Regions from separate parts of the Synechococcus sp. BIOS-E4-1 genome, predicted to be linked through region 2. Evidence: predicted binding sites of a transcription regulator. Region 2 holds the regulator's gene; each other region holds the start of a gene.
The links. The regulator NtcA, encoded in region 2, controls nitrogen genes in cyanobacteria. The targets are predictions, from matches to a motif close to GTANCNNNNGNTAC.
Positions count from the first base shown of each region.

Region 1: SynBIOSE41_RS17470 (circularly permuted type 2 ATP-grasp protein) is a predicted target of NtcA. The motif match lies at 1,956-1,969, and genes of this name have one in related genera.
Region 3: SynBIOSE41_RS04450 (sulfotransferase family 2 domain-containing protein) is a predicted target of NtcA. The motif match lies at 3,845-3,858, and genes of this name have one in related genera.

Region 1 is NZ_CP047935.1:3,244,885-3,252,531, forward strand. It holds gene ureC (urease subunit alpha) at 1-601, shown strand, start outside; gene SynBIOSE41_RS17460 (type 1 glutamine amidotransferase) at 616-1,353, shown strand; gene SynBIOSE41_RS17465 (DUF4278 domain-containing protein) at 1,521-1,688, shown strand; gene SynBIOSE41_RS17470 (circularly permuted type 2 ATP-grasp protein) at 2,081-3,556, shown strand; gene SynBIOSE41_RS17475 (alpha-E domain-containing protein) at 3,550-4,545, shown strand; gene SynBIOSE41_RS17480 (transglutaminase family protein) at 4,518-5,411, shown strand; gene SynBIOSE41_RS17485 (redox protein) at 5,399-5,890, opposite strand; gene SynBIOSE41_RS17490 (hypothetical protein) at 5,972-6,220, opposite strand; gene SynBIOSE41_RS17495 (glycosyltransferase family 4 protein) at 6,660-7,647, opposite strand, start outside.
Region 2 is NZ_CP047935.1:407,516-415,162, forward strand. It holds gene SynBIOSE41_RS01745 (alpha-mannosidase) at 1-15, shown strand, start outside; gene psbN (photosystem II reaction center protein PsbN) at 3-143, opposite strand; gene psbH (photosystem II reaction center phosphoprotein PsbH) at 230-430, shown strand; gene SynBIOSE41_RS01760 (TatA/E family twin arginine-targeting protein translocase) at 453-692, shown strand; gene pth (aminoacyl-tRNA hydrolase) at 699-1,328, shown strand; gene SynBIOSE41_RS01770 (DUF3146 family protein) at 1,328-1,585, shown strand; gene SynBIOSE41_RS01775 (resolvase) at 1,563-2,000, opposite strand; gene SynBIOSE41_RS01780 (DUF3084 domain-containing protein) at 1,997-3,208, opposite strand; gene ntcA (global nitrogen regulator NtcA) at 3,267-4,001, opposite strand; gene rph (ribonuclease PH) at 4,077-4,814, opposite strand; gene SynBIOSE41_RS01795 (cob(I)yrinic acid a,c-diamide adenosyltransferase) at 4,958-5,566, shown strand; gene dcd (dCTP deaminase) at 5,566-6,159, shown strand; gene thyX (FAD-dependent thymidylate synthase) at 6,190-6,915, opposite strand; gene SynBIOSE41_RS01810 (thioredoxin domain-containing protein) at 6,982-7,527, opposite strand.
Region 3 is NZ_CP047935.1:900,766-908,412, forward strand. It holds gene SynBIOSE41_RS04445 (sulfotransferase family 2 domain-containing protein) at 1-334, opposite strand, end outside; gene SynBIOSE41_RS04450 (sulfotransferase family 2 domain-containing protein) at 331-3,615, opposite strand; gene SynBIOSE41_RS04455 (YadA-like family protein) at 4,306-7,647, shown strand, end outside.

The DNA of each region.
Region 1 (7,647 bases), 480 kb from region 2:
CGAGGTGATCACGCGAACCTTCCAGACAGCTCACAAGATGAAGCTGCAGCGCAGCGCACTGCCGGAAGACTCCGATCGCAACGACAACCACCGCCTCAAGCGCTACATCGCCAAGGTGACGATCAATCCCGCAATCGCCCATGGCATCAGCAACGAAGTGGGATCCATCGAAACCGGCAAGCTCGCTGATCTGGTGCTTTGGAAACCAGGCTTCTTCGGCATCCGACCTGAGCTGGTGATCAAGGGCGGCTCGATTGTGTGGGCCCAGATGGGAGACGCCAATGCCTCAATTCCGACTCCAGGGCCCGTGCACGGCCGCCCGATGTTCGGCGCCTTCGGCAAAGCCCTGGCTCCCAGTTGTCTCACCTTCGTGAGCGAAGCCGCGATGGATGCCGACATCCAACGCCAGCTAGGTCTGGAACGCATCTGCATGGCGGTGAAGGAGACCCGGAGCGTGGGCAAGAGTGCGCTCAAGCTTAATGCGGCCCTGCCCAAGGTGAATGTGGACCCGCAGACCTATGAGGTGTTCGCCGATGGCAACCTGCTCACCTGCGAGCCCGCCGAGACTCTGCCCCTCGCCCAGCGCTACCTCTTGTTGTGAATCACTCCCTGCTGGTGGTTCAGCACGTTGATCATGAGGGTCCTGATCTGATTCGTGAACTCGCGATTCAACGGGGAATGAGCATCCAGACGATCCGTCCAGATCTCGGCGAAGTCCTGCTCGATCCAGCCAGCCTCCCGAACACGATTGCTGTGGTGCTTGGCGGCCCGATGGGGGTGAACGACCGCAATGAGCCACACATGAAGTGGCTTCAACGCGAGCTGGAATGGTTATCGATCTGGCATCAGCAGAAAAAACCCGTGCTGGGAATCTGTCTGGGTGCCCAGCTGCTCGCTGTGGCGGCTGGAGGATCGGTGGGACCACTCGAGGTGGGCGACCCACCACAGGCACTGAAAGAGCTGGGTATTGGCGCCATTCACTGGCTGCGGAATTCCAAAGAAGAACCCCTGCTTGATGGCCTTGATCCAAGTGCACTGGTCCTGCACTGGCACGGCGATCGCATCCGACTACCCCATGACGCCACCTTGCTTGGTTCGTCATTGCACTGCCCCGAACAGGTGTTCAGGATCGGCCGGCATGCCTTTGGCCTCCAGTGTCATCTCGAAATCTCAGGGCCAAACCTGGAGCGATGGATTCAATCCGACGCCGCTTACATCGTTAGCGCGATGGGGAGTAATGGAGCCAATCGACTCCGCAGTGACTGGGAGCAACTCGGCGGATATCTGCAACAGAGTGGAAGCCAGTTGTTCAGCAATATGTTCAATGAGCTACAAAACATCAGCAGCCACTGAATCCAAAACCTTTCGAAACTGGTATCAACACGAACACCAGAGCAACAAACCAATCAATCACAATCATCTGTAGTCACAGCTACACATCGTTCACTTCATCCTTGAATGAAGCGCAGTACGACTCAGGCCATGGAACGGGGACCTGAGCTTGCTTCGGAGAACCGATCATGAGCGCACTTCTCTATCGCGGTCACACCTACAATCAGCACAAAGATTTTGTAAAAAAGCCAACTGTTCAACTCACCTATCGCAGGCAGACTTATCGGGCACGTCAGGCAGAGGCTCGCCCGATTGTGGTCGAGCTGAAATATCGGGGTGTAGCTTACAGCCACTGAGCAATCCATTCTTTTGAATGCGGCCAAATCGAAAGATCTGAGTGGCTAAAACTCAGTTTCTACTTGGATCAGAGTTGATGTGGTTCAATCGAACATCGGGCAAAGCTGCAAGCAATCCCTTTCAAGCTCCAGGGAGTCCTCCGGCTGCAAACAGAAAAACCATCCGGTTTCGACTGCCTGGTCATCAGCTCTCTTTTCACTGCAACAGCTGAGAACATTTCAGCAACGCGTGGTGATCTGCTGATCGAGCTCGTATCAGTGAATTGCGTACCGAGCACTACACAAATTTTGTGATCTTTGGAGATCAGATCACCCTCAACAAGGATTCGTAGCAACAGTCACAAGACGTGGCTGGAGCGAGCTCTTGGATCAAGTAAACCCGCCTTGAAGGGATGTTCACCGACTACAGACCATCGGTCGGCTACGACGAATATTTCTGCAGTGGTACAGCCTGTCCCCGTAAGAATCTGGCCCCCCTGCTCAGTTCACTGGGACAGATTGGCCTGCCGGAACTGAAACGCAACCATGCCTCTGCAAGCAACTTGCTACGCCGGCTTGGAGCCACCTTTCGCCTCAATGACTCTGGCCAGGAGGGTAGCGAACGGATTCTTCCATTCGATCCCCTGCCTCGACTGATTGCCCTTAGCGAATGGAAGGCCCTGGAGCAGGGACTGCTGCAACGATTGGAGGCCATCGACTGCTTCCTCGCCGACGTCTATGGCTCTCAGCTGATCATTCGTGACGGCGTCATCGACCGTGAGGACGTGGAGAGTTCATCAGGCTGGCTCCCCCAGATGCAGGGCATTGAACTGCCGTTCAATCGTTGGTGCCACATCTCAGGCCTGGACCTGATTCGCGATGGCGACGGCCACTGGCGTGTACTGGAAGACAACCTGCGCTGTCCGTCAGGCGTTGCCTACTTCCTCGAAAACAGACGGGTCATGAAACGCCTTTTCCCCAGCCTGTTCGAGGGGCGCACCGTCAAACCCATTGACGATTACCCGTCCCACCTGTTTCGAACCCTCCAGGACCTGGCTCCCTGGAGCGATTCACCACAGGTTGTGATCCTGACTCCAGGGGTTTTGAACAGTGCTTACTTCGAGCACAGCTACCTGGCCCAGCAAATGGGCATCCCATTAGTCGAAGGAAGGGATCTGATCTGCGAGGACAATAGTGTTTGGATGCGCAGCACGAACGGTCGCACGCGAGTGGATGTGATCTATCGCCGCATCGACGACGACTTCCTCGATCCAACCGTTTTTCGCAAAGACTCCATGCTGGGAGTCTCCGGCCTCATGGATGTGCTGCGTCAGGGCAGGCTCTCCATCGCCAATGCGCCGGGAACAGGAGTTGCCGATGACAAGCTCATCTATGCCCATGTGCCGGCAATGATTCGCTACTACCTCGGTGAGGAGCCAGTCATCGAGAACGTTCACACCTATCTGTGCGCACGGTCAGAGGATCGCCAGTTCGTCCTCGACAACCTTGAACAGCTAGTGGTGAAATCCGTTGCCGAAGCAGGGGGCTACGGGATGCTGATCGGACCGCAGGCAAGCCGCTCAGAATTGGCCGACTTCGATTCGAAGATCAGGGAGAATCCACGCAACTTCATCGCCCAGCCAACGCTTCAGCTCTCCACCGTGCCATCGCTCAGCGAGGGGGAGCTTTACCCATGTCATGTGGATCTTCGCCCTTACGTGCTGCGTGGAAAAAGCAATTGGGTCAGCCCAGGTGGACTCACCCGTGTTGCCCTAAAGCGAGGTTCTCTAGTGGTGAATTCCTCCCAGGGTGGCGGCTGCAAGGACACCTGGATTCTGGATGAACAGCGGGTCACAACGGAGCAGAAAAGGGAGGCCGCCCTGTGCTGAGCCGGGTCGCCGACTCCCTCTACTGGATCAATCGCTATCTGGAACGAGCAGAAAACATCTCGCGCTTTCTCGAGGTCAGCGAAGCGATGGCTCTCGACTGCCCTCCAGGCAGTGCCGAACCGTGGCTGCCTTTGGTGGATGCCACCGGCGACCGCCGCAGTTTCGACAAGGCTTATCCATCTGGATCATCCAAAGATGTCATCCACTTCCTGCTCCTGGATCAGGACAACCGCAACAGCATTGTGAGCTGCATCGCGATGGCTCGCGAGAACGCACGGCAGATCCGCGACGTCATCACCACGGAGATGTGGGAGCAGATCAATGATCTTCACTGGAGCCTGCAGAAAGGCGAAACGATCTGGGAGGAACCACCTCAGGAACAATTGAGGATCATCCGACGAGGCTGCCAGATCTTTTATGGCATCACTGATGCCACGCTCAGTCGCGATCTGAGCTGGTTATTCAGCCAGCTGGGACGACTCATGGAACGAGCGGATAAAACCTCTCGGATCCTCGATGTGAAGTACTTCCTGCTGTTGCCGATTCCCGAAGAGATCGGAGGAGTGCTCGACGAGCTGCAATGGATCACCCTGCTACGCACCGCCGGGGCTTATCAGATGTACAGACAAAGTATGCAGAAGGGAATCACACCAACATCCGTCGCCCAATTCCTGCTGCTCGATCCGATCTTTCCGCGATCGGTCCGGTTCTGCCTGCAAGGAATCAGCGACACGTTGCAACAGATCCAAACCCAACCGGTCTTGAAACAACCGGATGACCTGGATTGTTTGCGTGGTCAACTGCTTGCCCGCTGGAGCTACGTCCGAATCGACAACCTCATCGAAAACGGTCTTCACGAAGCGATCGATCAACTGCAGCAGGACCTCAATCGGCTCCATGGCCTCATCGAAAAGCGCTATTTCATGAGCACTGACTTTCCTCGCACATCATCTGAATCGGCATGCGCGCTTTCATCATTCACCGCTTGAGCTATCGCTACGAGGCGCCAGTTAATCTCGGCGATCACAGGCTTTGCCTCAAGCCCCGGGGGCAGGGTTTCCAGACATTGCTGCACCATGAACTCATCGTTTTGCCTGAGCCCCATCTGCAACGTGAGGTGCTCACTGCCAGTGGCGATGAGGTCCAGCGACTCAACTTTGTCGGCAGCACCAATCAGTTGTGTTTCGAAGCCCGAAGCCAGGTGCAGACACGCCCTGCTCCATCTCTGGAACTCTGCTTTAACGACCTCGAGCCACCGCTGCCCTATCCCCGTGGCCAGCTGAATGTTGACCTGCTGGGAGCGCTGGAGGGCTGGCTGCCCAATGGCCAGCACGAACCCTCTGCCATTGACCTGACCCAGGAGGCACTGATGGGTAGCAACCAGCAAATGCTGGCCTTTCTCAACCATTTGCTGGAGCTGATTCAGGAGCGGGTGATGTATACACAACGGCACGTTGGTCCGGCATGGACGGCAGGCCGCACACTTCGGGAACGAATCGGTTCTTGCCGTGATCTGGCGATGTTGATGGTGGCCTGCTGTCGCGTTGCGGGACTGCCGGCTCGCTTCGTAAGCGGTTATCAGATTCAGCAACCGGCACCGGAGAAGTACGACCTGCATGCCTGGGCTGAGGTCTACCTTCCAGGAGCAGGGTGGCGAGGATTCGACCCAAGCGCCGGTCACGAGGTCAACGAGCGCTATGTGGTCTTGGCCACATCGTCGAAGCCCGAGCTCACGGCAGCAGTGAGTGGAACATTCAGTGGTCCACCTAACACCGACAGCGAACTCAGCTGGACGATCAACGTCGAGGAAGAGACCAGCGAAACGACTTCGCAGTCCTTGATTCAGGCAGCTTGAGGCAAGGGCATGACCCCATGCAGCTGCGGTTTCGGAGCCGAAGTCGTCGTTGCGTCCATCAGCGAAGGAATCCGTGCACTGTTGTACACGCGGAATTCCTGCACCAGAGACACTCCTGGCTTTCGAACAGCCTGGTTCAACACCACAGAGCCCTCCTGATCGGAGATGGATCGGTGAAACGTCCTCGGCGGGATACGCAGGATGTCACCACCGCTATCAAGCCGGACGATATGAAAAGGCTGATCCCAGGCAAGATTGACCAGATAAAAGGTTCGTCCTCCACTGGCAGCCAAAAGATTGTCTTCCTGATTGGGATGCATATAAAACTGCCAGGCTCCCGTCTCCCGGTCATCCGGGGGACTCACTGCAGGGCCTGAGTGAATGACCAGATCGCGGGCATTGGACGTCTCGACCGTCACGTCAAAAAAACGCACGGATGGCGTATCGCGAAACCGCTCGAAGGACAACAGTTCGAACATCACCAATGGGCCTGATCCCGGCCCGAACTCTGCACTCTTCTAGCGAGCTATCTCTGCTTAAACGGTGGCGTCGATAACGGTTCAACCACCCAGATCCGCCATCTCTGCATGAGCTGCGCTCCCGGAAGCCGACCGGCCCTCTTCGCTGTACTGGTCAAGCCTCTGTTGCCCGAGAGAGCTGATTGTTGGCTCCAGCTCGGCGTCACTGATCAAAGCCGGTTTCAGATCTGTTCCACGGGATGTAAACAGACAAATGAAGGCTTGCCCATCAGCGGTGATGTGCAGGCGGTTACCGTCTCCGCAGAACGACTCACTGATTGAGGCGATCACACCGATGCCTGCAGCACCGACATCACAAAAAAATCAACTCATCGTCGTTGACGAACCGTTGAGCAGCTTACGGATAGATCCCAAAGAGGTGCTGCAGCCTTCTGAAAGCCTTGCGATGTGAGGCTCCGCAGTAAAGCAGAACTTCAACACCGATCAAAGAAGTGATGGAGGACGGTAAAGCGGCTAACCTGTCAAAATCTTTCGATCTTAGAATTGATCGACAACTACAGCACTAACGGCAAAAAGCAAGAATGATCTGAACAACCGAAAGAAAGAAAGAAAGAAAGATGGATGACAGAAAGGCGGCCATAAAAAATACAGACTTACTCAATGCATCAAAGAACAGATATTGTCAAATCAACCAGAAACATCCGGCGGCTGATGTCAGGGTCATTAACCAGCCAATGGAAGTTGTTGAATCATTCAATTCATAATGGCGTCATGAGGGAATTGATAGAAGTCCATACTTACAAAGCCAACTAAGCGTCAGCAAAACGTGTTCACTGCGCGATGGCAGAAACAGATCCTTCAATTCACGAACAGAACAACAGGTCTTACGATGCAAATGTGATCTCAGGAGCATCAGCTCTTGCTGATTTAAACGAAAACTAGGGTAAACGCTGTTGAGCTTCACATCCTGAAGCTGATCCCAAACGAATAACCACTGATCGGGTTCAACACGACATTGAACAAAATCATCATCACCAAGACTGGAAGAAGCGAACGCCAGGAAGTCGACAAATGGATTTCCACGGGAAGGATGAACTCTGGCAGGCCTGGACTCTGAATGAGCATGTTCGAGCTGATAATGTTGACGATATGCGTCAAGCTCTGAGAACAATTCTCTATATTGACTAACAACCACAGGCCAGGAAAAAGTTGTTTCGACCCTGGCACGACCGGCTTCCCCCATCTTTTTACGCAAGGATGGTGATTCAATAAGAGAAAGAAGCGCACGAGAAGCAAGCTTCACATCGACAGAAGTGTGCTGCGCTAAAGAACCAACATAATCTTGATATGCCATGAGCTCAAGCGCATGACTGTTTGCCAGTAACACACCCAGATCCTGCAAATCTGGAAACAACGTAGGAATGAGAAAACCATCAACTCCATCACGAATTGTCATCCGGTAGCCATCCCAGTCGCTGGCAACAACTGGCAATCCTGAAGCCATCGCCTCAAGGGGAGTTAAACCGAAAGTCTCCTGAATATTATCAACTAGAGACAAAAAGATATCAGCAAGATTCCAGGCAGCAGAAACCACTTTTGGCTGATTACCATCAAGAAATGATACTTTTACATTGGGTGCTAATTTTTGAGCAGCCTCTAAATAAAGACTGTAGTCACTATCACCTCGAGGAAACCATCCAACCATCAAGAAATGCACAGTCTTAGATGTCTGCGATGCTGCTTGTTCAAGGGCAAGA
Region 2 (7,647 bases):
CCTCAGTCGTCATGATCATCAAAGGGATCATCCAGGCGCTTCGACGGTGGCCCGAAGGCTGTGTAAACGCCAAAACCGGTGAGCCCAAACAGAGCCGTAAGCACGGCAATCGACACCGACAGCGCCGGGGAGGAGCTTTCCATCAAATCTCGCGACAGGATCGACCCTGTTACGGGTCGGGACCCTTACAGTATCGGAACTGAACTTCACCCGAGACCTCAGGGCCGCTATGGCACAACGCACTCGTTTGGGCGATCTGCTCCGTCCACTCAATTCCGAGTACGGCAAGGTTGTCCCCGGCTGGGGAACGACTCCTGTCATGGGCATCTTCATGGTGCTGTTTCTGGTTTTCCTGCTGGTGATTCTTCAGCTCTACAACCAGTCTCTGATCCTCGAGGGAATCAACGTGAACTGGAACGGCGGCGCCTGATTCGGCCCACTCATCCCCTTCCATGAACATCTTCGGCATCGGACTCCCTGAGATGGCCGTCATCGGAGCAGTCGCGCTTCTGGTGTTCGGCCCAAAGCGCCTGCCTGAATTTGGCCGGACGCTTGGCAAGACCCTGAAAGGATTTCAGACGGCTTCGAAGGAGTTCGAACGGGAAATCAGCAAGGCGATGGCAGATCCAGAGGAACTTCCATCCTCCTCACCAACGGATTCAGCATCATCATCCAAGGGTTCTGAGGACTGACCGGTGATCCAGCGTGGAGACCTCCGTCTGGTGGTCGGACTTGGCAATCCCGGTGAAAAATATTCATCGACCCGCCACAACGTCGGGTTCATGGCTCTTGAACTGCTCACAGACCGTGAAGGTGGGCGTTTTAAGCCGATGTCCAAGCTTCAGGGTGATCTCGCTGATGTCGGTTCAGGTTGTGATCGACTCAGGCTGCTGATGCCACAGACGTATATGAACGACAGCGGGCGTTCGATCCGTGCGGCACTGGATTGGTTTGATCTAGGGATTCACCAGTTGATCGTGCTCGTCGATGACATGGATCTGCCGCTAGGACGGCTGCGCCTGCGCGCGCAGGGAGGTGCTGGTGGACATAACGGTCTGAAGAGCACCATTCAGCACCTCGGCACACAGGAGTTCGCCCGCCTTCGCATTGGCATCGGCGCTCCCGGCCGCAATCCCGAGGAGCGTCGTGCCCGCATGATCTCCCATGTTCTCGGTCAGTTCAACCGTGCTGAGGAACCTCTGCTCCAGGACGTGCTGCGCGAAGTGTTGTCAGGCCTCGATCACATTCAGCGACAAGGCCTGGATCGGGCTGGGAATGCCATCAATGCAGTGAATCTGGCTCCTGCTGTTGATGGCGAACCGGCCTGATGGCGCCCCTGCCTGTCACCACAGCTCATCTCCGGGTGCACCAGCACAGCTTCCGAGACAAATGTCTGCAGGGAGAGGTTCAGGCGGGTGGCTTTACCTGGACCTTTCACTGGTTGTTTGACCGGGGTGAGCTGAGCGTGGAGCCCTCCCTGGGCAGAGCGCTGATTCAGGACGCGTTGCTTCGGTTCCTTGTGAAATCCGACTACAGGCTTGAAGCCGGCGGTGACTACAGCTTTACGGTGCGAGCCCGTTTCTGAGTGGGGCTGGACCAGGCCAGAGGATCTCGCGACCGAGCTCGGATTCAAGAATCACCAGGGCTGCAAGGGCATCCAGTTCGGTGGGTGGTAGCAGCAGGCCTCGGGGGATCAATCGCCGCCATCCCTTGGGGGGCCACAGCTGCCAATACCGCTTGCGTGCCTGAAGTGTGGTGCCGCGCTCATCCACCAGCTTGACGGGAAGATCTTCAGGCAGCTGCTCTCTCAAGCTGTCGCTGGCTGTGCCATTTCCCAGCACCATGCCTTCAATGGGTGCGATCTGCTTCCAGCACTGAAGAGTGTCCCGTACATCCTCAGTTGCAACCACTCGCCCTTCGATGACGCAGTTATTGCCGCAATCGACCAGGACAAGGCCGCACTTGTTGCGTCCAGGGTCAACCGAGACGATCCAGCTCATGGAGTGTCGTCCTGGAGCGTCGATCTTGGGCGCAGCCGGCGGCTCGGACGCAGCTCGATGGCAATGGGATCGGCGGTTTCACTGCGCCGCACGGCCACCGCTTCGAGTTCAACCAGTCCACCACTGCGTTCGGTCAGCTCCCGGGCAAGCGTGTTGACGCCGTTGGCATCAAATTGAAGTCCCTGGCTGAGCGACCCCCGTCGGCGTACCTCTGCCAGGGTGGATGCCAACAGCAGGTTGATGCGGTTTCGCACCGCTTCCGGGTTGGTGTCCTGGCTGGCAAGAGTGGTTCTGGCCAGAACTTCTCCCTCAATGGTGATGGCCACATTGGGACGTACATCCGGGAAGGCGTAAACCACTCGCTCACCACGCAGCACATTGGCCGCTGAGCGCAGCAGCACCACCCAGGTGCCAGGTTTTCGGATGGCTTTTTCCAGTCTTTCAATGTCCTGGCGGGGCACGAGGATGATCTGGCGATCAGGTGCCTGTCCTGGCAGAACTTTCTGAAAGGCCTGCAGATTGGCTTCCCGCAACACCTGGTCAATCACTTGCCGGGCTTGATCAGGACGATCCAGCTTGAGCGTGACGGTGGCCAGTGGCTGACCACTGCTGATGGCCACATCTCCACGCCGCAGTGCCAGCAGGTTCTCCTCCAGTTGCTGGAGCTCCGCTTCACCGGAGCTGATGCGTTCGCGCACCGCCTGAAGTTCATCATCCGTGCGCTGGATTTCCGCATCGCGGTTGCGCACGTCCTGGCTGAGTCTCTGTCGTTCAGCTTCAAGTCGGCGCGTCTGTTCCTGCAGCGGTTGAAGTGTGCTGCGCAGCTCACCGGCCCGGGCCTCTGCATCAGCCAGGATCTTCCTGGCTTTGATTTCATCGGCGCGAGCCTCCTCGAGTTGTTGACGGGCCTTGCGTTGAGCCTTGCGGCTTCCTTTCAGATCTGAGCGACTGCTGCGCAGGCGTGCTTCCAGGTCGTTGAGTTCAAACAGTCCAACCCGCAGCTGACGGCTCACCAGCAGCATCAGCCCCAGCGACAGGGCGCTGATCAGGCTCCCCGTCAGCACTGTGATCACCACCGCGGTTTGACGTGGGCGAAGACCAAAAAGGCTCAGCCGGGCCTTGCCGACCCTTGAACCCAGTCGATCACCAAGGGTGGAGAGCACCCCCCCGAGGATCAACAGGGACAGCAGCAGAAGCCAGCCGGTCACGGACGGTCAAACATGCGGCAGGCCGCTGAGGTGCTGCCCATCTTCACCTGTCGAGGGATTAACTGAAACGTTTGGCCAGTGCAATCGGATCGAGAACGGTGATTTTCTTGCGGTCAATTTCGACCAGGCCTGAATTGCGTAGATCGCCAAGCAGTCGCGTGATCGTGACACGGGTGGATCCGATCGCTTCAGCGATGGCCTGGTGAGACAGACGCAGATCAATGGTGATGCCCTGGGACCCAGGCATGCCGAAGTCCCTGCAGAGAACAAGCAGAAAACTCACCAGACGGGAGGACATATCCCGGTGTGTGAGTGTTTCGATCATGGTCTCGGTCTGCAGAATTCTGCTGGAGAGACCCTGCAGTAACAGCAATCCCACGCTGGTGTCCGCTTCGATCGCCTGGCGCACGGAGCTCGCTGGTGCTGTCACCATCTCCACTCTGGTGAATGCCACGGAGTGATAAAACCGATCGGAGCGATGCCCGGTGAGCAGTGAGAGCACTCCGAACAGGCTGTTTTCCCTCAGCAGGGCAACGGTGATCTCTTCCCCCGACTCGTACACCCTCGACAGACGTACAGCCCCCCTTCGGATCAGATAGACGCGTTCGGCGGGGTCGCCAGGGAAAAAGATTGTCTTGTTCCGCTCCACCATTTCGGTGCTGGCACCATCCAGATCACGGATCACTTCCAGCAGGGTTCTGCTGGCGGGGTTGGGCGCATTGGTCAGGCTTGTCTCTGTGGATCGCCCAGGTTGGGGAGCAGTCCGACTGAAGCCGCGCATCACTTCGGCCATGACCAACGCATCAATGCGGGGAAGTTAAGGAGCGATGCGCCGTCACCCTGTAGCAACGCACACGGTTCTTCTGGCTCAGTCCCCATGGAGTGCATTCAGCTGTGCGGCCATGAGTTGCTTGAGCCCTGGTTCGGCAAGGTCCAGAAGGCTGTTGAGCTGCCGGCGACTGAATGGTGCACCCTCGGCAGTGCCTTGCAGCTCGAGCAGATCGCCGGCGTTGTTCATCACCACATTGAGATCCACATCGGCCCGGCTGTCTTCGCTGTAGTCCAGATCAAGCAGAGGATGCCCCTCGATCAGGCCCACAGAGACCGCTGCCACTTGGTTGATGACCGGATTGGTGCTGATGCGGCCTTGTGCAAGCAGCCGTTCGCAGGCCTTCTGCAGGGCGAGCCATGCGCCGGTGATGGCCGCTGTCCGGGTCCCCGCATCCGCCTGAATCACATCGCAGTCGATCAGCAGTGTGTTCTCACCCAAAGCCCCCATGTCGATTGCGGCGCGAAGGCTGCGGCCGATCAGGCGTTGGATCTCCTGGGTTCGTCCTGACAGTTTCATCAGTTCCCTGCGCTGACGATCAGGAGTGGATCCCGGCAGCAGTCGGTATTCAGCGCTGAGCCACCCCAGGCCCTGATCACGTCGCCAGCGAGGGACACCGTCTTCCTGGCAGACGCTGCAGAGCACGGTGGTACGTCCGGTGCGAACGATGACGGAGCTCAGAGCGAAACCCATGGGATCCCAGTCGACAGAGAAGGCCCTGAGGTCGGCGGGTTGGCGGCCATCTTGGCGATCAACGTTGCGCTGGGGTTCGCTCATGGGGAAAGGTTCGGGATCTTGAGCCTGCCAGTTGGCCTAGAGACACCAGGGATGGTGTCAAAGGGATTGTGATTTGCATTTTCGCCGCTAGATTCGAGTTCCGCTGGGTCGATTCGATTCCAGTTACGACGGAAGCGACCGAGATGACAGCCAGCCTGAGCCCAAGCCATCGCTCCCGCGAGCAGAGCGGCGCCGATCAACGGGCTCTGAACCGTACCGGCCTGCATCCCCTGCCCTCGCTTCAGCCTCATCAGCCACTGCATCTGGTGGCTCCTGAGGGGCAGTTGCAGGTGCATACCGCCCCGTATCGAGGCAGTTTCGGCACAGTGCTCAGTCAGGCACTGCGATCCGCTGGGCTTGGCAGCCGTGTCGCAGTGATGCAGTTCCTCAAGGGTGGAGTCGCACAGGGGCCTGATGCGGCGATCACGCTCTGCGATCGCATGGTCTGGATGAGGCCTGCAGTGATGGGATGTCTTTCAGATCCGGCCAGCTCAACTGAACCCACGACTGTGGATGCTGTGCAGGCGGTCTGGCAGATCTGTCGCCGCCACCTCGCCAGTGGTGATCTCGATCAATTGGTGCTGGATGAACTCGGTTTGGCTATCGCACTGGGCTATCTGAACGAAGCTGAGGTGCGTGACAGCCTGGATGCACGCCCTGGTTCCATGGATGTGATCATCACAGGACCGTCGATCCCGGAATCTCTCATGGGCCTGGCCGATCAAGTGACGGAACTGCGTAGGGGTTTCTGATGCTCAAGAACGACCGTTGGATCACGGAACAGGCTGCCGCAGGCATGCTCGAACCCTTTCAGAGAGGCTTGATTCGTCATCTGGATCCTGAACAGAAGCTTGCACCTGTTCTCAGCTTTGGATGTTCCTCCTACGGCTACGACCTGCGTTTATCGCCTCGGGAATTTCTGATTTTCAAGCATGTTCCTGGAACAGTGATGAACCCCAAACGGTTCAATCCTGGAAATCTTGAGCCCACAGAGCTTCACCATGATGACGATGGTGACTACTTCATTCTTCCAGCCCATTCCTATGGCTTGGGTGTGGCTCTGGAAAAGATGAAGGTCCCGCCGAACATCACCGTGATCTGCCTGGGCAAAAGCACTTATGCACGTCTGGGAATCATCGTGAACACCACACCGGCTGAAGCCAGCTGGGAGGGGCATCTCACGCTTGAATTCAGCAACAGTTCAGGAGCTGACTGCCGCATCTATGCCAATGAAGGCATCTGCCAACTGCTGTTTTTCGAAGGCGATCCCTGTGACACCACCTATAGCGATCGCCAAGGCAAATACCAGCATCAACCTGAAAAGGTGACACTGGCCAAGGTTTAAGGCCGACAAGACATGGATCTCGCCTCTCGGTCAGGGAGCCAATCGCGCCTTGTGCAGGCGGTTTTTCTCGTACCAGTCAGCGAACTCAGGTGCCCAGCTCTGGAGATGGGGCCACATCAAGTCACAGAGCTCTCTGATTTCCTGTTGCGCGTCAAGTTTGGAACGCAGATCGAGGAAGTGAAGGAAGGCTCGCAGACTGAAACTGACAACAAAATGCTGTCTGTAGTCAAACGGCAGGATGCCTCGGGCATGCTCTTCGGAAAAGCCTTCGCGTAACAGATCGCGATAGCGCTCCGCTGCCAGTTGGCAGAGTTTCAGATCGATCAGTCTCTGTTCCTGGACGTAGGTGTATTTCTTGCCCAGCCGGTCTCGATACTCACCCACCGGCCGCAGATAGAACACCTCCTCAAGATCCAGTTCCCCATCAGCCGCACGGCAGATCCGCTCGCCTGTGTAACGCATCGATTGAACATCGAAGCTCACTCCCACCCGGTGCGTTCGCGCCTGCTGCATCACCGAGTGAGGAAACCAGCCCACGTTCAGCACGATCTGGGCATGTTCCAGTGGGCCGTAATGGCCTTTCATGCCACCCAGCAGCCGTTTGATGCAGATTTCCCCAGCTCGCGTTTCGTTCGGCCACTGGTCGCGTTCCATCACCACGAATCCCTCGCTGTAGTCCTGGTGCATGCCGGCATACACGCTCTGCTGGGGATTGGGCGTGGCGGCGATCAGTTCGACCCGGAAGCGGGAATCCATGAGGTTTTGAGGTTTCGGGTACGGGTGTCGGTCGATCATCGCCTCCCCGGTCAGCATTAACCGGGGTTATGAGTGACTTCGTGGACCGGTGGAATCCGCCGAGGCGGCCTCCGGAAGAGGACTGGTGCTGCCCACCCCGGCCAGTGCTGGAAGTGGGCTGCCCTCAATCAAGGCATTGGCGATCGAATCCAGCTCGGTTTCACTGCGGCCTCCGAGCGAGCGACCTCGCATTGTGCCGTCCGGAGAGAACAGGTTCAGCTGAGGAATTCCGGTGACGTCGTAGCGATCGGTCAGGTCAAGCCAGCGCGGATTGTCGATGTTGACGAGAACCACATCCAGATCGGCATTGTGGCGTTGCTCAACCTCAAGCATCGCTGGAGCCATCTCCCGGCAGACCTCGCACCAGTCGGCATAGAACTCAAGGATCGTGGGCCGACCGTTGCTGAGAGCCACTTCCGGAGAGAGTGAACGTCTGGCGAGCTGATCAAGCGGCGATTCGATCGAACCGCCGTTGCGCACCAGGAAAAGGCCGACAGCCAAGACCAGGGCTGAAACCAGCAGCAGAACTTTCTGAAATGTGGTGAGACTGGAGTTTGGAGCGCTGTCGCTCATCCCGGACTGACATCAATGACACCACTCTGACAGGACAAACCGCTTGCTGTTGCTAGCGTCTGACCGCAGATGATCGCGTCGTTGATCGACGCTTGTCCGCCGCGAATCTGCCCCAAGCCG
Region 3 (7,647 bases), 490 kb from region 2:
GGTCAATTGGGTCTCGCCAGATTGCGATCAGGGCACGGTGTTGCGCGGCGATTTTCAATTCTTCTGGAGTCAGCCAGTAGGTGTGATGGAGTGCTGAACCGTGGGGATCACTGAGCAACTGCTGTTCATGGCATCCCTGCAGTTGCAGCCATACACGTTTGATCGTGCTGCAGCCGTTTTTGGGGACCCAGACGATGGCCGCGTCGTTGCCTAGGGGCAGGAGTGGTGTGAGTGTTCCACCAGTTTGCAGATGCTTCTGGAGGGAACACCATTGTGAATAGTTTGTGATTCGCAGACCAGGCATCAGCCCATGGGCTTGCACTGTCTGGTTCATGCCGCCATTGCTTGATCGGTGTCGTCAGGGCTGACGCTTGGGTTGATCGTGTTCAAGGGAAGTGAGTGAACGGCGGATGGCTGCTGGCCAACATCAGGTCGTTTGCGACAGATGGTTTCCACTGCAACCTGGAAAGCTTGCGCAACACTCGTGTCTTGGAAAAGACGCTCCTTGCGTTCGCTAATCAATGTTCGCATTTGTTGGTAGAAGCTCTCGTCTTCCAGCAACCGGCAGGAGATGGCAACGTAGTCGTCGACGTTGCTCGCAATCAACTCGGGTAGCTCGAGTACATCGAGCATCGACACCGTATGACGTCCGCGCATGAAGGCTGTTGGCAGGGTGACCACAGGGCAATCCAGCGAGAAGGACTGCATTGAGCTGTTGCCACCGTTCCAATCAATCGTGTCGATGGTGTGATGACTGATTGCGAACAGCCCCATGAAGTCGCCGTAATCGAGGCGGGGCAGGATGCGCAGATGGTTTTCGATGGTTAGACCACGGTGTTCAAAGTGTGGCCTCATGCGTTCATGCAAGCGTTCGGCGATGCTGCCGTTGCCCATATGACCCACCAACACAATGAAGGCTTCGGGGTGGCGCTGGGCAATCTCGGCGAAGGTCCAGTCGTTGCGCGGCAGGTATTTGAAAGTGCTCTGCAGTGAATTGAGGATTGGCCTGTCGCGGGGAAGATCGAACTTGTCGTACAGCAACTGGCCGTCGTGAATGGCGGCGGGCTTTTCGTAGTTCAGACCGGTTTTCGGCAAGCGATACAGCGTTTCGCTGTAGTGATCCTCATTGCCTTCGGGTTCCATCCCCTCACCCGAGAGGTAGTAATGAATCGTTTTGGATCCACTGGTGATCGGGTGCCCCCAGCCCTGTGCCTGAACTGGAGCCAGCTGCAGCACGGAAGTGGCTTTGCTGGCTGGATGCATGCCGATATCGGTGTAAATCAGTAGATCGAGCTGGTCGTCGATGATCTGCTGGAGCATGGGCTCGGGATTCTCCGCACGCAGCGGTAGATGGCGGTAGGTGCCAAGAGCGGCGAAGCGTTCACTGCCACTGTCTTCACTGTCGGAGATGTTGTAGCTGAAGATCTCGTAACCGGGATTGGCGGCAATGCCTTCCAGCCAGCCCAGGGCCCAGATCGATCCGTTGTGGTTGATCAGATGAGGAGAGATCACACCCACGCGTAATGGGGTGGTGTCAGCTGGATCGCGTTGGGGCAAAGGTTGCATGAATGCGCCAAGTTTCGGGCGCAGGATGCGATCGAGAATGCCGGCGTAGATCCTCTGTAGAGGTCGATCGTCTTCCATCTGGTAAGCGAGATAGAAGTTGGTGAGCGACCAGGTATGGGCGTAGAGCTGCTCCCAAGCTGGATCCTCCTGAGTGATGTCTTTCAACAGTTTGTAGAGCTCTTTGGCATCTTTTTTCCAGCGTTTGCGAACTGCAGTGACCTCTTGATCGGTTGCATAAAGAACTGGCAGCACATGCAGTCGCGTCATCAGCTGAACCCTCCGATCATCACTGCAGCCGTCAGCCACGTGCAGACCGTCGCCATAGCGATCAAGTTCCATCAGGCAGGCAATGCGCCCTTGAATCCCCACCACTGCTTCCAAGGGTGAGATATCGGGGCACTGGCAGAAGCGTTCAAATTCTGTGAGGGCTTGTTCATGCTGTTTCTTCTGAATCAGCGCCTGTGCCAGGTTCTGGCGGGATGGTTTGAACTGTGCATTGATGGAGAGAGCTTGCCGGTAACTGGAGATCGCCGCGTCGATGTCGCCGGAGTTGCCCTGGGCTAGTCCGAGATTGTTCCAGGCATCGGCATAGCTCGGAGAATGCTGGAGGCAAAGACGGAAGGCTTCAATGGCCTCAGGATCACGTTTGTGATCCCGCAGCAAATTGGCGAGGCAGAACGCCGCAGAGAAATAACTGGGTTGATCGCGCAGCAGCAGGCGCAGTTCGCGTTCGGCCTCTGCTGGTTGGCCGGCTTCAACAAAGCAGAGCGCCAGATTGTGGCGACACTCACTGAAGCCAGGATGAATTTCAAGGGCTTCTCGGTAAAGGCGCAGACCTTCACCGGTGTTGCCGAGTGATCGACAGGCGTTTCCGCCGTTGAAGAGCACATAGGGCGTGAGGAAACCGTTGCTTTGTGCTCTCTCAAAGCAACGCAGAGCTTGTTCGTGTCTGCCCAGCGATGCATGGCCAATCCCTTCGAGATAAGCCACTTCTCCGGCATGTGGGTGCCCATGAAGTGAGGCTGCTTGTTCGACGACTTCCTGGGAACGGTTCTGGCTGATCGCCTCGTAGAGATGAGCTAGCCCTGCTTCGGGAGTGTTGTGGTCTGGCCAATGTCCCTGTGGATTCGAGATTGGAGGTAAGGGAGGTTGGGCCAGATCCTGTTGGGCTTTGGCCAGTTGCTGCTGCGTCTCCAGCAGTTGTTGTTGCAGACCTGCAATTTGTTGATGCCGCTCGCGCAGTTGCTGAAGGGGATCCACGAGAGCGTCGTGATCCACAGCCGCCAGAGGCTTCACCTTGTCGGTTCGCCGGCTGGGCAAGCAGTATTCAAAAATGTCTAGATCTTGGCCATAGATTGTTTGCAGAAGTGCAATACCTTCTTTGCTGTAAGCCTCTTCCCAGCGTTTGCTGAGCCGTTGCCGGCAATTGGTGTCGTAGTACTTCAATTCCTGATCCAGCCGCTGCAAACGCTCTCCCGGCAGCAAGGATTTCAGTTGTACTGGCAACTCTTTGACCAGTTGATTTCGATCGAGGCGCAGATTGAACAGATCGATTTGGTCTATATAGCGATGCTGCGGCATCAAGTGGCCGTCGCTCTGCAGCAGTTCCCAGTGATCATTGAGATAACTGAGGAAGTCTGAGAAGCGGCAGGGTTCTGATTCATCTTTGCGACGAGCCGCTTGCACCGAGCTGTTCAGTGGCGCATAGGCAGGATCGGCCAGATGAAGTTTGTCGTGCCAGAACGACAACAAGCGTTCACCTGGATGACGGGTGACCGCGAGGCGCAGCGCATGGGCGTCGTTAAACCAAAGCTCTTGATCGATGACTGACAGCTGGCGAAGCGATGGCAGCCCATGAATCTGCGGCTGATGGATTGCTAAAGCCGGTTTGGTTTCACCAAAAGAAGCCCCCTCATAAGGTTCCCGTCCTGCTGCAATCACAGCCAGTCGCTTGAGCAGAGTGGAGGCCACCTTGGGTATGGGCAGCAGCATCCAACGAGCTTCTCCCACCAGAAGCGTGCTGGAAGCAGTTATCGAATTCACTGCCATTGGAGTTCAGCTGAGCCCTATAGGGAAGCGACTTTAAAGGGAATTCTTTAACCAGGCGTTGTTTATGAAGCAAATGTGTGCTGATCTGTCTTCGGCATCGCCATAGAGATTGATGCCGATGCGTGCGTGCGTCGATTCGAACACTTTGGCGTCAAGGTTATTGCGATTTTTCGCTCAAGTGATAGTTGAATCAGCGAATGGTTCGCTCCGCGAGTGTGATGCCGTCGCTGTATCTCGAGGTCCATTGCCTATCAGCGCCTTCTCGATGCTGAAAAGATCCCATACGGGCAATTTTCGCCTAAAAGCTGTTACAACCCTGAGCGCTTCAACGACGAACTCAGCAAATTCTCATAATTAACCGAACTTTGCTCAGTGGCTGCTTCGAAGGACATCCTTTTCCTTGGAATGCTGCTGAAAGTTGCTGGATTCCGGCGCGGCACTCCCAAACGACGAAGCAGCCGTAGTAGACGCTGGAGCCGATCGGCGCAGACCCTGTTTGCCAGTTGGGCGGTGCTTGGCCAGCTCGGTGCTATCGGCGTGCTCGTTGGCGAAGCCCTGGAGCCGCAGCTCGCGAAGGCACAGATCACTGCAATTCCAGGTGACTATGGCAGCGGCAGTCTTACTGCCACTGCCACTGGTGTCGGTGCTTTTGCGATCGGCAGAGGAGCAGATGCGAATCGCTTGTGCTCGATGGCCATTGGCTCTGGCGCGAATGCCCAGGGAGTGAATGCCACCGCAATTGGCGCTGGGGCGACTGCCTCTCGCGCCAATCAGATGATGTTGGGCGCAAGCTCAACCGATGTCACAGCGGCAAGTCTTTCTGGAACAGGTAATGAATTAATCCTTGCCAATGAAGACGGCACGCTCAAGCGAGCAGAGGGCCTTGTAGCCACTAATAACTCTCTGACTGTTGCCAACAATTTGTCGGCAGGCGGCGATACATCTCTCAAGACGCTGACGACATCTGGAGCCGCCAATCTTCAGAGCACGCTGAATGTTGAGGGGGAGACAACCCTCAAAAACACCACCGTTGCTGGCACTCTCAGCGTGACCGGTGATGAGTCTGTTGCTGGCAACTCAGCGATCACTGGTAATCAAACTGTTGGGGGTTCGATCAATGTCACAGGTGCTGTAACGCTGAACGGCGCCTCAACCATCAACAACAGCCTTGCGGTAACGGGCGCAACCACGCTGAAAAACACCACCGTTGATGGCACTCTCAGCGTGACCGGTGATGAGTCTGTTGCTGGCAACTCAGCGATCACTGGTAATCAAACTGTTGGGGGTTCGATCAATGTCACAGGCGCTGCAAATCTGCAGAGCACTCTCGTTGTTGGTTCGCTGGCCAAATCAGACCAAGCAGCTGATGCCATTGTTGTCGCCGATGCTGATGGAAAGGTTGCAAGAAAGGAGGTTGGGGCAGGTGTACTTGATTCTTTGACGTGTGAAGGGGAAGGCAATAATGCTGTCTGTTATGGACCCGGTGCTAACGCCACAGGCATCAATGCCACGGCGATTGGTGCGGGGGCATCAGCAGCAACAGGAAATAGTTCATTTGATCTTGGAGCGACAGCGATTGGATCTTTTTCCACGGCATCTGCGGAAAAAGCCACATCACTTGGCTTTGATGCCAATGCCTCAAACATCTCAGCATTGGCGTTAGGAGCTGCCGCTAGCGCATTGGGAGAACGTTCAGTCGCCCTTGGTGGCAGCTCTACGGCGAAACATCGTGGAGCAGTCGCTCTAGGAATGGGGGTCGTAACTGATCGTCCAGATCAGGTCAAGTTCAGAGACTCTGCTGAGTTGACAATTCCAAAATTAAAAACGGGGCAGTCTAGTGGCCAACTCTCAGGTAAAACTCATGGCCTGATTATCGCCAATAAAGATGGAACTCTTTCCAGGGCGTCTGTGCCTAATAGTTATTTTATTTCCTTGCTATGTAATGCAGACTCTGATTCTTCTGTTTGTCTTGGTTACGACTCTGATGCATTTGGAAATCAATCTTCGAGTTTTGGAGCTTTAAGTCAATCAGGGAAAGATGGCGACTCCGCGACTGCGATTGGCTATGCATCGAATGCTGCAAAACTAAACAGCACGGCGATTGGGTCCAGCGCGTTTGCGAACGGCTCTCATTCACTCGCTATTGGCGTTGGCAGTCAAGCCCTTGGGGCTCAAAGTATTGCTTCCGGTCAAGGGGCAAGAGCTGAAGGAACAGGTTCCACAGCGGTTGGTACTGGATCAAAATCGCGAGGAGTCAATTCCATTGCGATTGGAGCAGGCACAAACGCAGTCCAAGTCAATTCGATAGCAATTGGTGGTGGTGCAAAAGCTCAAGGAGTTAATGCCATTGCTGTTGGCCAATCAAGCTTGTCGGTCTATGACCAAGCCGCTGTCTTTGGCATAGGAGCAGAAGCTAAGGTCAAAGTTGCAGAGCAAAGCAAAACATCACTAACGCTTGGCCAAGCTCGAAATTCCCAAACTGGAGCAGGAACAGATTACTTTTTGCCAGGCTTGTCAAATCTTCAATCTGGCGGAACTCGCTACCTAACAGTTGACCAGGACGGATTACTACAGGTTCAGCAAAGTGCTGAGATACTTGATCCTGTAACCATTGCATATAGTGGCACTAATTGTGATGTATCAGAAGCTTCGTCGATCTGTCTTGGTAATGAATCTAAGGCTTCAGGCACCAATGCATCTGCTTATGGTCAAAGTTCTTCGGCTTCCGCGATGGGAGCTACAGCATTGGGAGCTTATGCGAAAGCAAATCAAGAATATACGACTGCTTTAGGCGCTAATTCCAGTGCGACCAACACCTCTGCTTTAGCTCTAGGACGTGATGCAAAAGCGAGTGGTCGTTTCACGATTGCCAAGGGGACCAATGCCTCAGCTTCGGGTAACAATTCCCAGGCGTCTGGAACTAACTCCTTGGCGAATGGGAGTAACTCAATTGCCACAGGAACATTATCCATTGCCTCCGGTGGTGGATCAACCGCGATTGGTAAAAGTTCTAGATCATCTGGTAGTTGCTCAATCGCCATAGGGGTCTCTTCCAGATCCACAAATATCAGTTCAATAGCGATTGGATCCTGTGCAAACGCTGCTGGTAGTTATGCAATCGCTGGCGGGGACGACTCTCTTGCTAAGGGTGAGCAATCTGTGGCATTTGGCAAAAACAGCAACTCTGCGGGTAAATCCAGTCTTGCTTTTGGTGCCACGTCTAATGCCTCAGCAGATAACTCTGTTGCAATCGGCCTTTCTACTAATGCGAAATCTACAAACTCCATTGCCATCGGTGCAGCAGCGAGCTCCACTGGAACGGAATCACTCTCTGTTGGAGCAGGTTCTCAAGCATCAAAGACAGCCTCAATTGCTTTTGGTAGGCAGGCAAAAGCAACTGGGATTAATTCCATTGCGACGGGTAAGGGTGCGAAGGCTGCCGCCGCCAATAGTTATGCCATCGGAGCTTTGGCGAATGCGGTTGCTTCAGAAACAATCGCACTAGGAAGCAGCAGTTGTGCTCTCGCGAATGGATCTATTGCGACAGGCTCAGGAGCTAAAGCTTGCGGGCAAAACTCATCAGCTTATGGCCGTGCATCAATTGCCAATGGATCAGCCAGTATTGCCATCGGCGATAGTGCATCTTCGGGAATTCAGAAGGGAATTCAGGTTCAAATTGGTACTAACACACAGACTGGAGATCCAATCTATCAATCAGAAAATCGCCAAACAGAAAATACTATCAGTATTGGATATAGGGCTTCTACTGGTTATTATGATTCGACTAATCAATCAGCAATAGGCAATAATTCGATTGCTGTTGGTACTGAAGCACGAGCGCTGTCTGCTGGCTCAATCGCCTTTGGCTTACTTTCTAACACCAGTGCAATTGATGCAACTGCTATTGGCTCAAGAGCTAATGCATCTGGAGCATCGTCGACCAGTATTGGACATTCCTCTCGTGCTCAACGGCAAGGATCAATCGCGATTGGTCATCTAGCGAATGCTGAGAGTGGCAGAACCATTGCAATC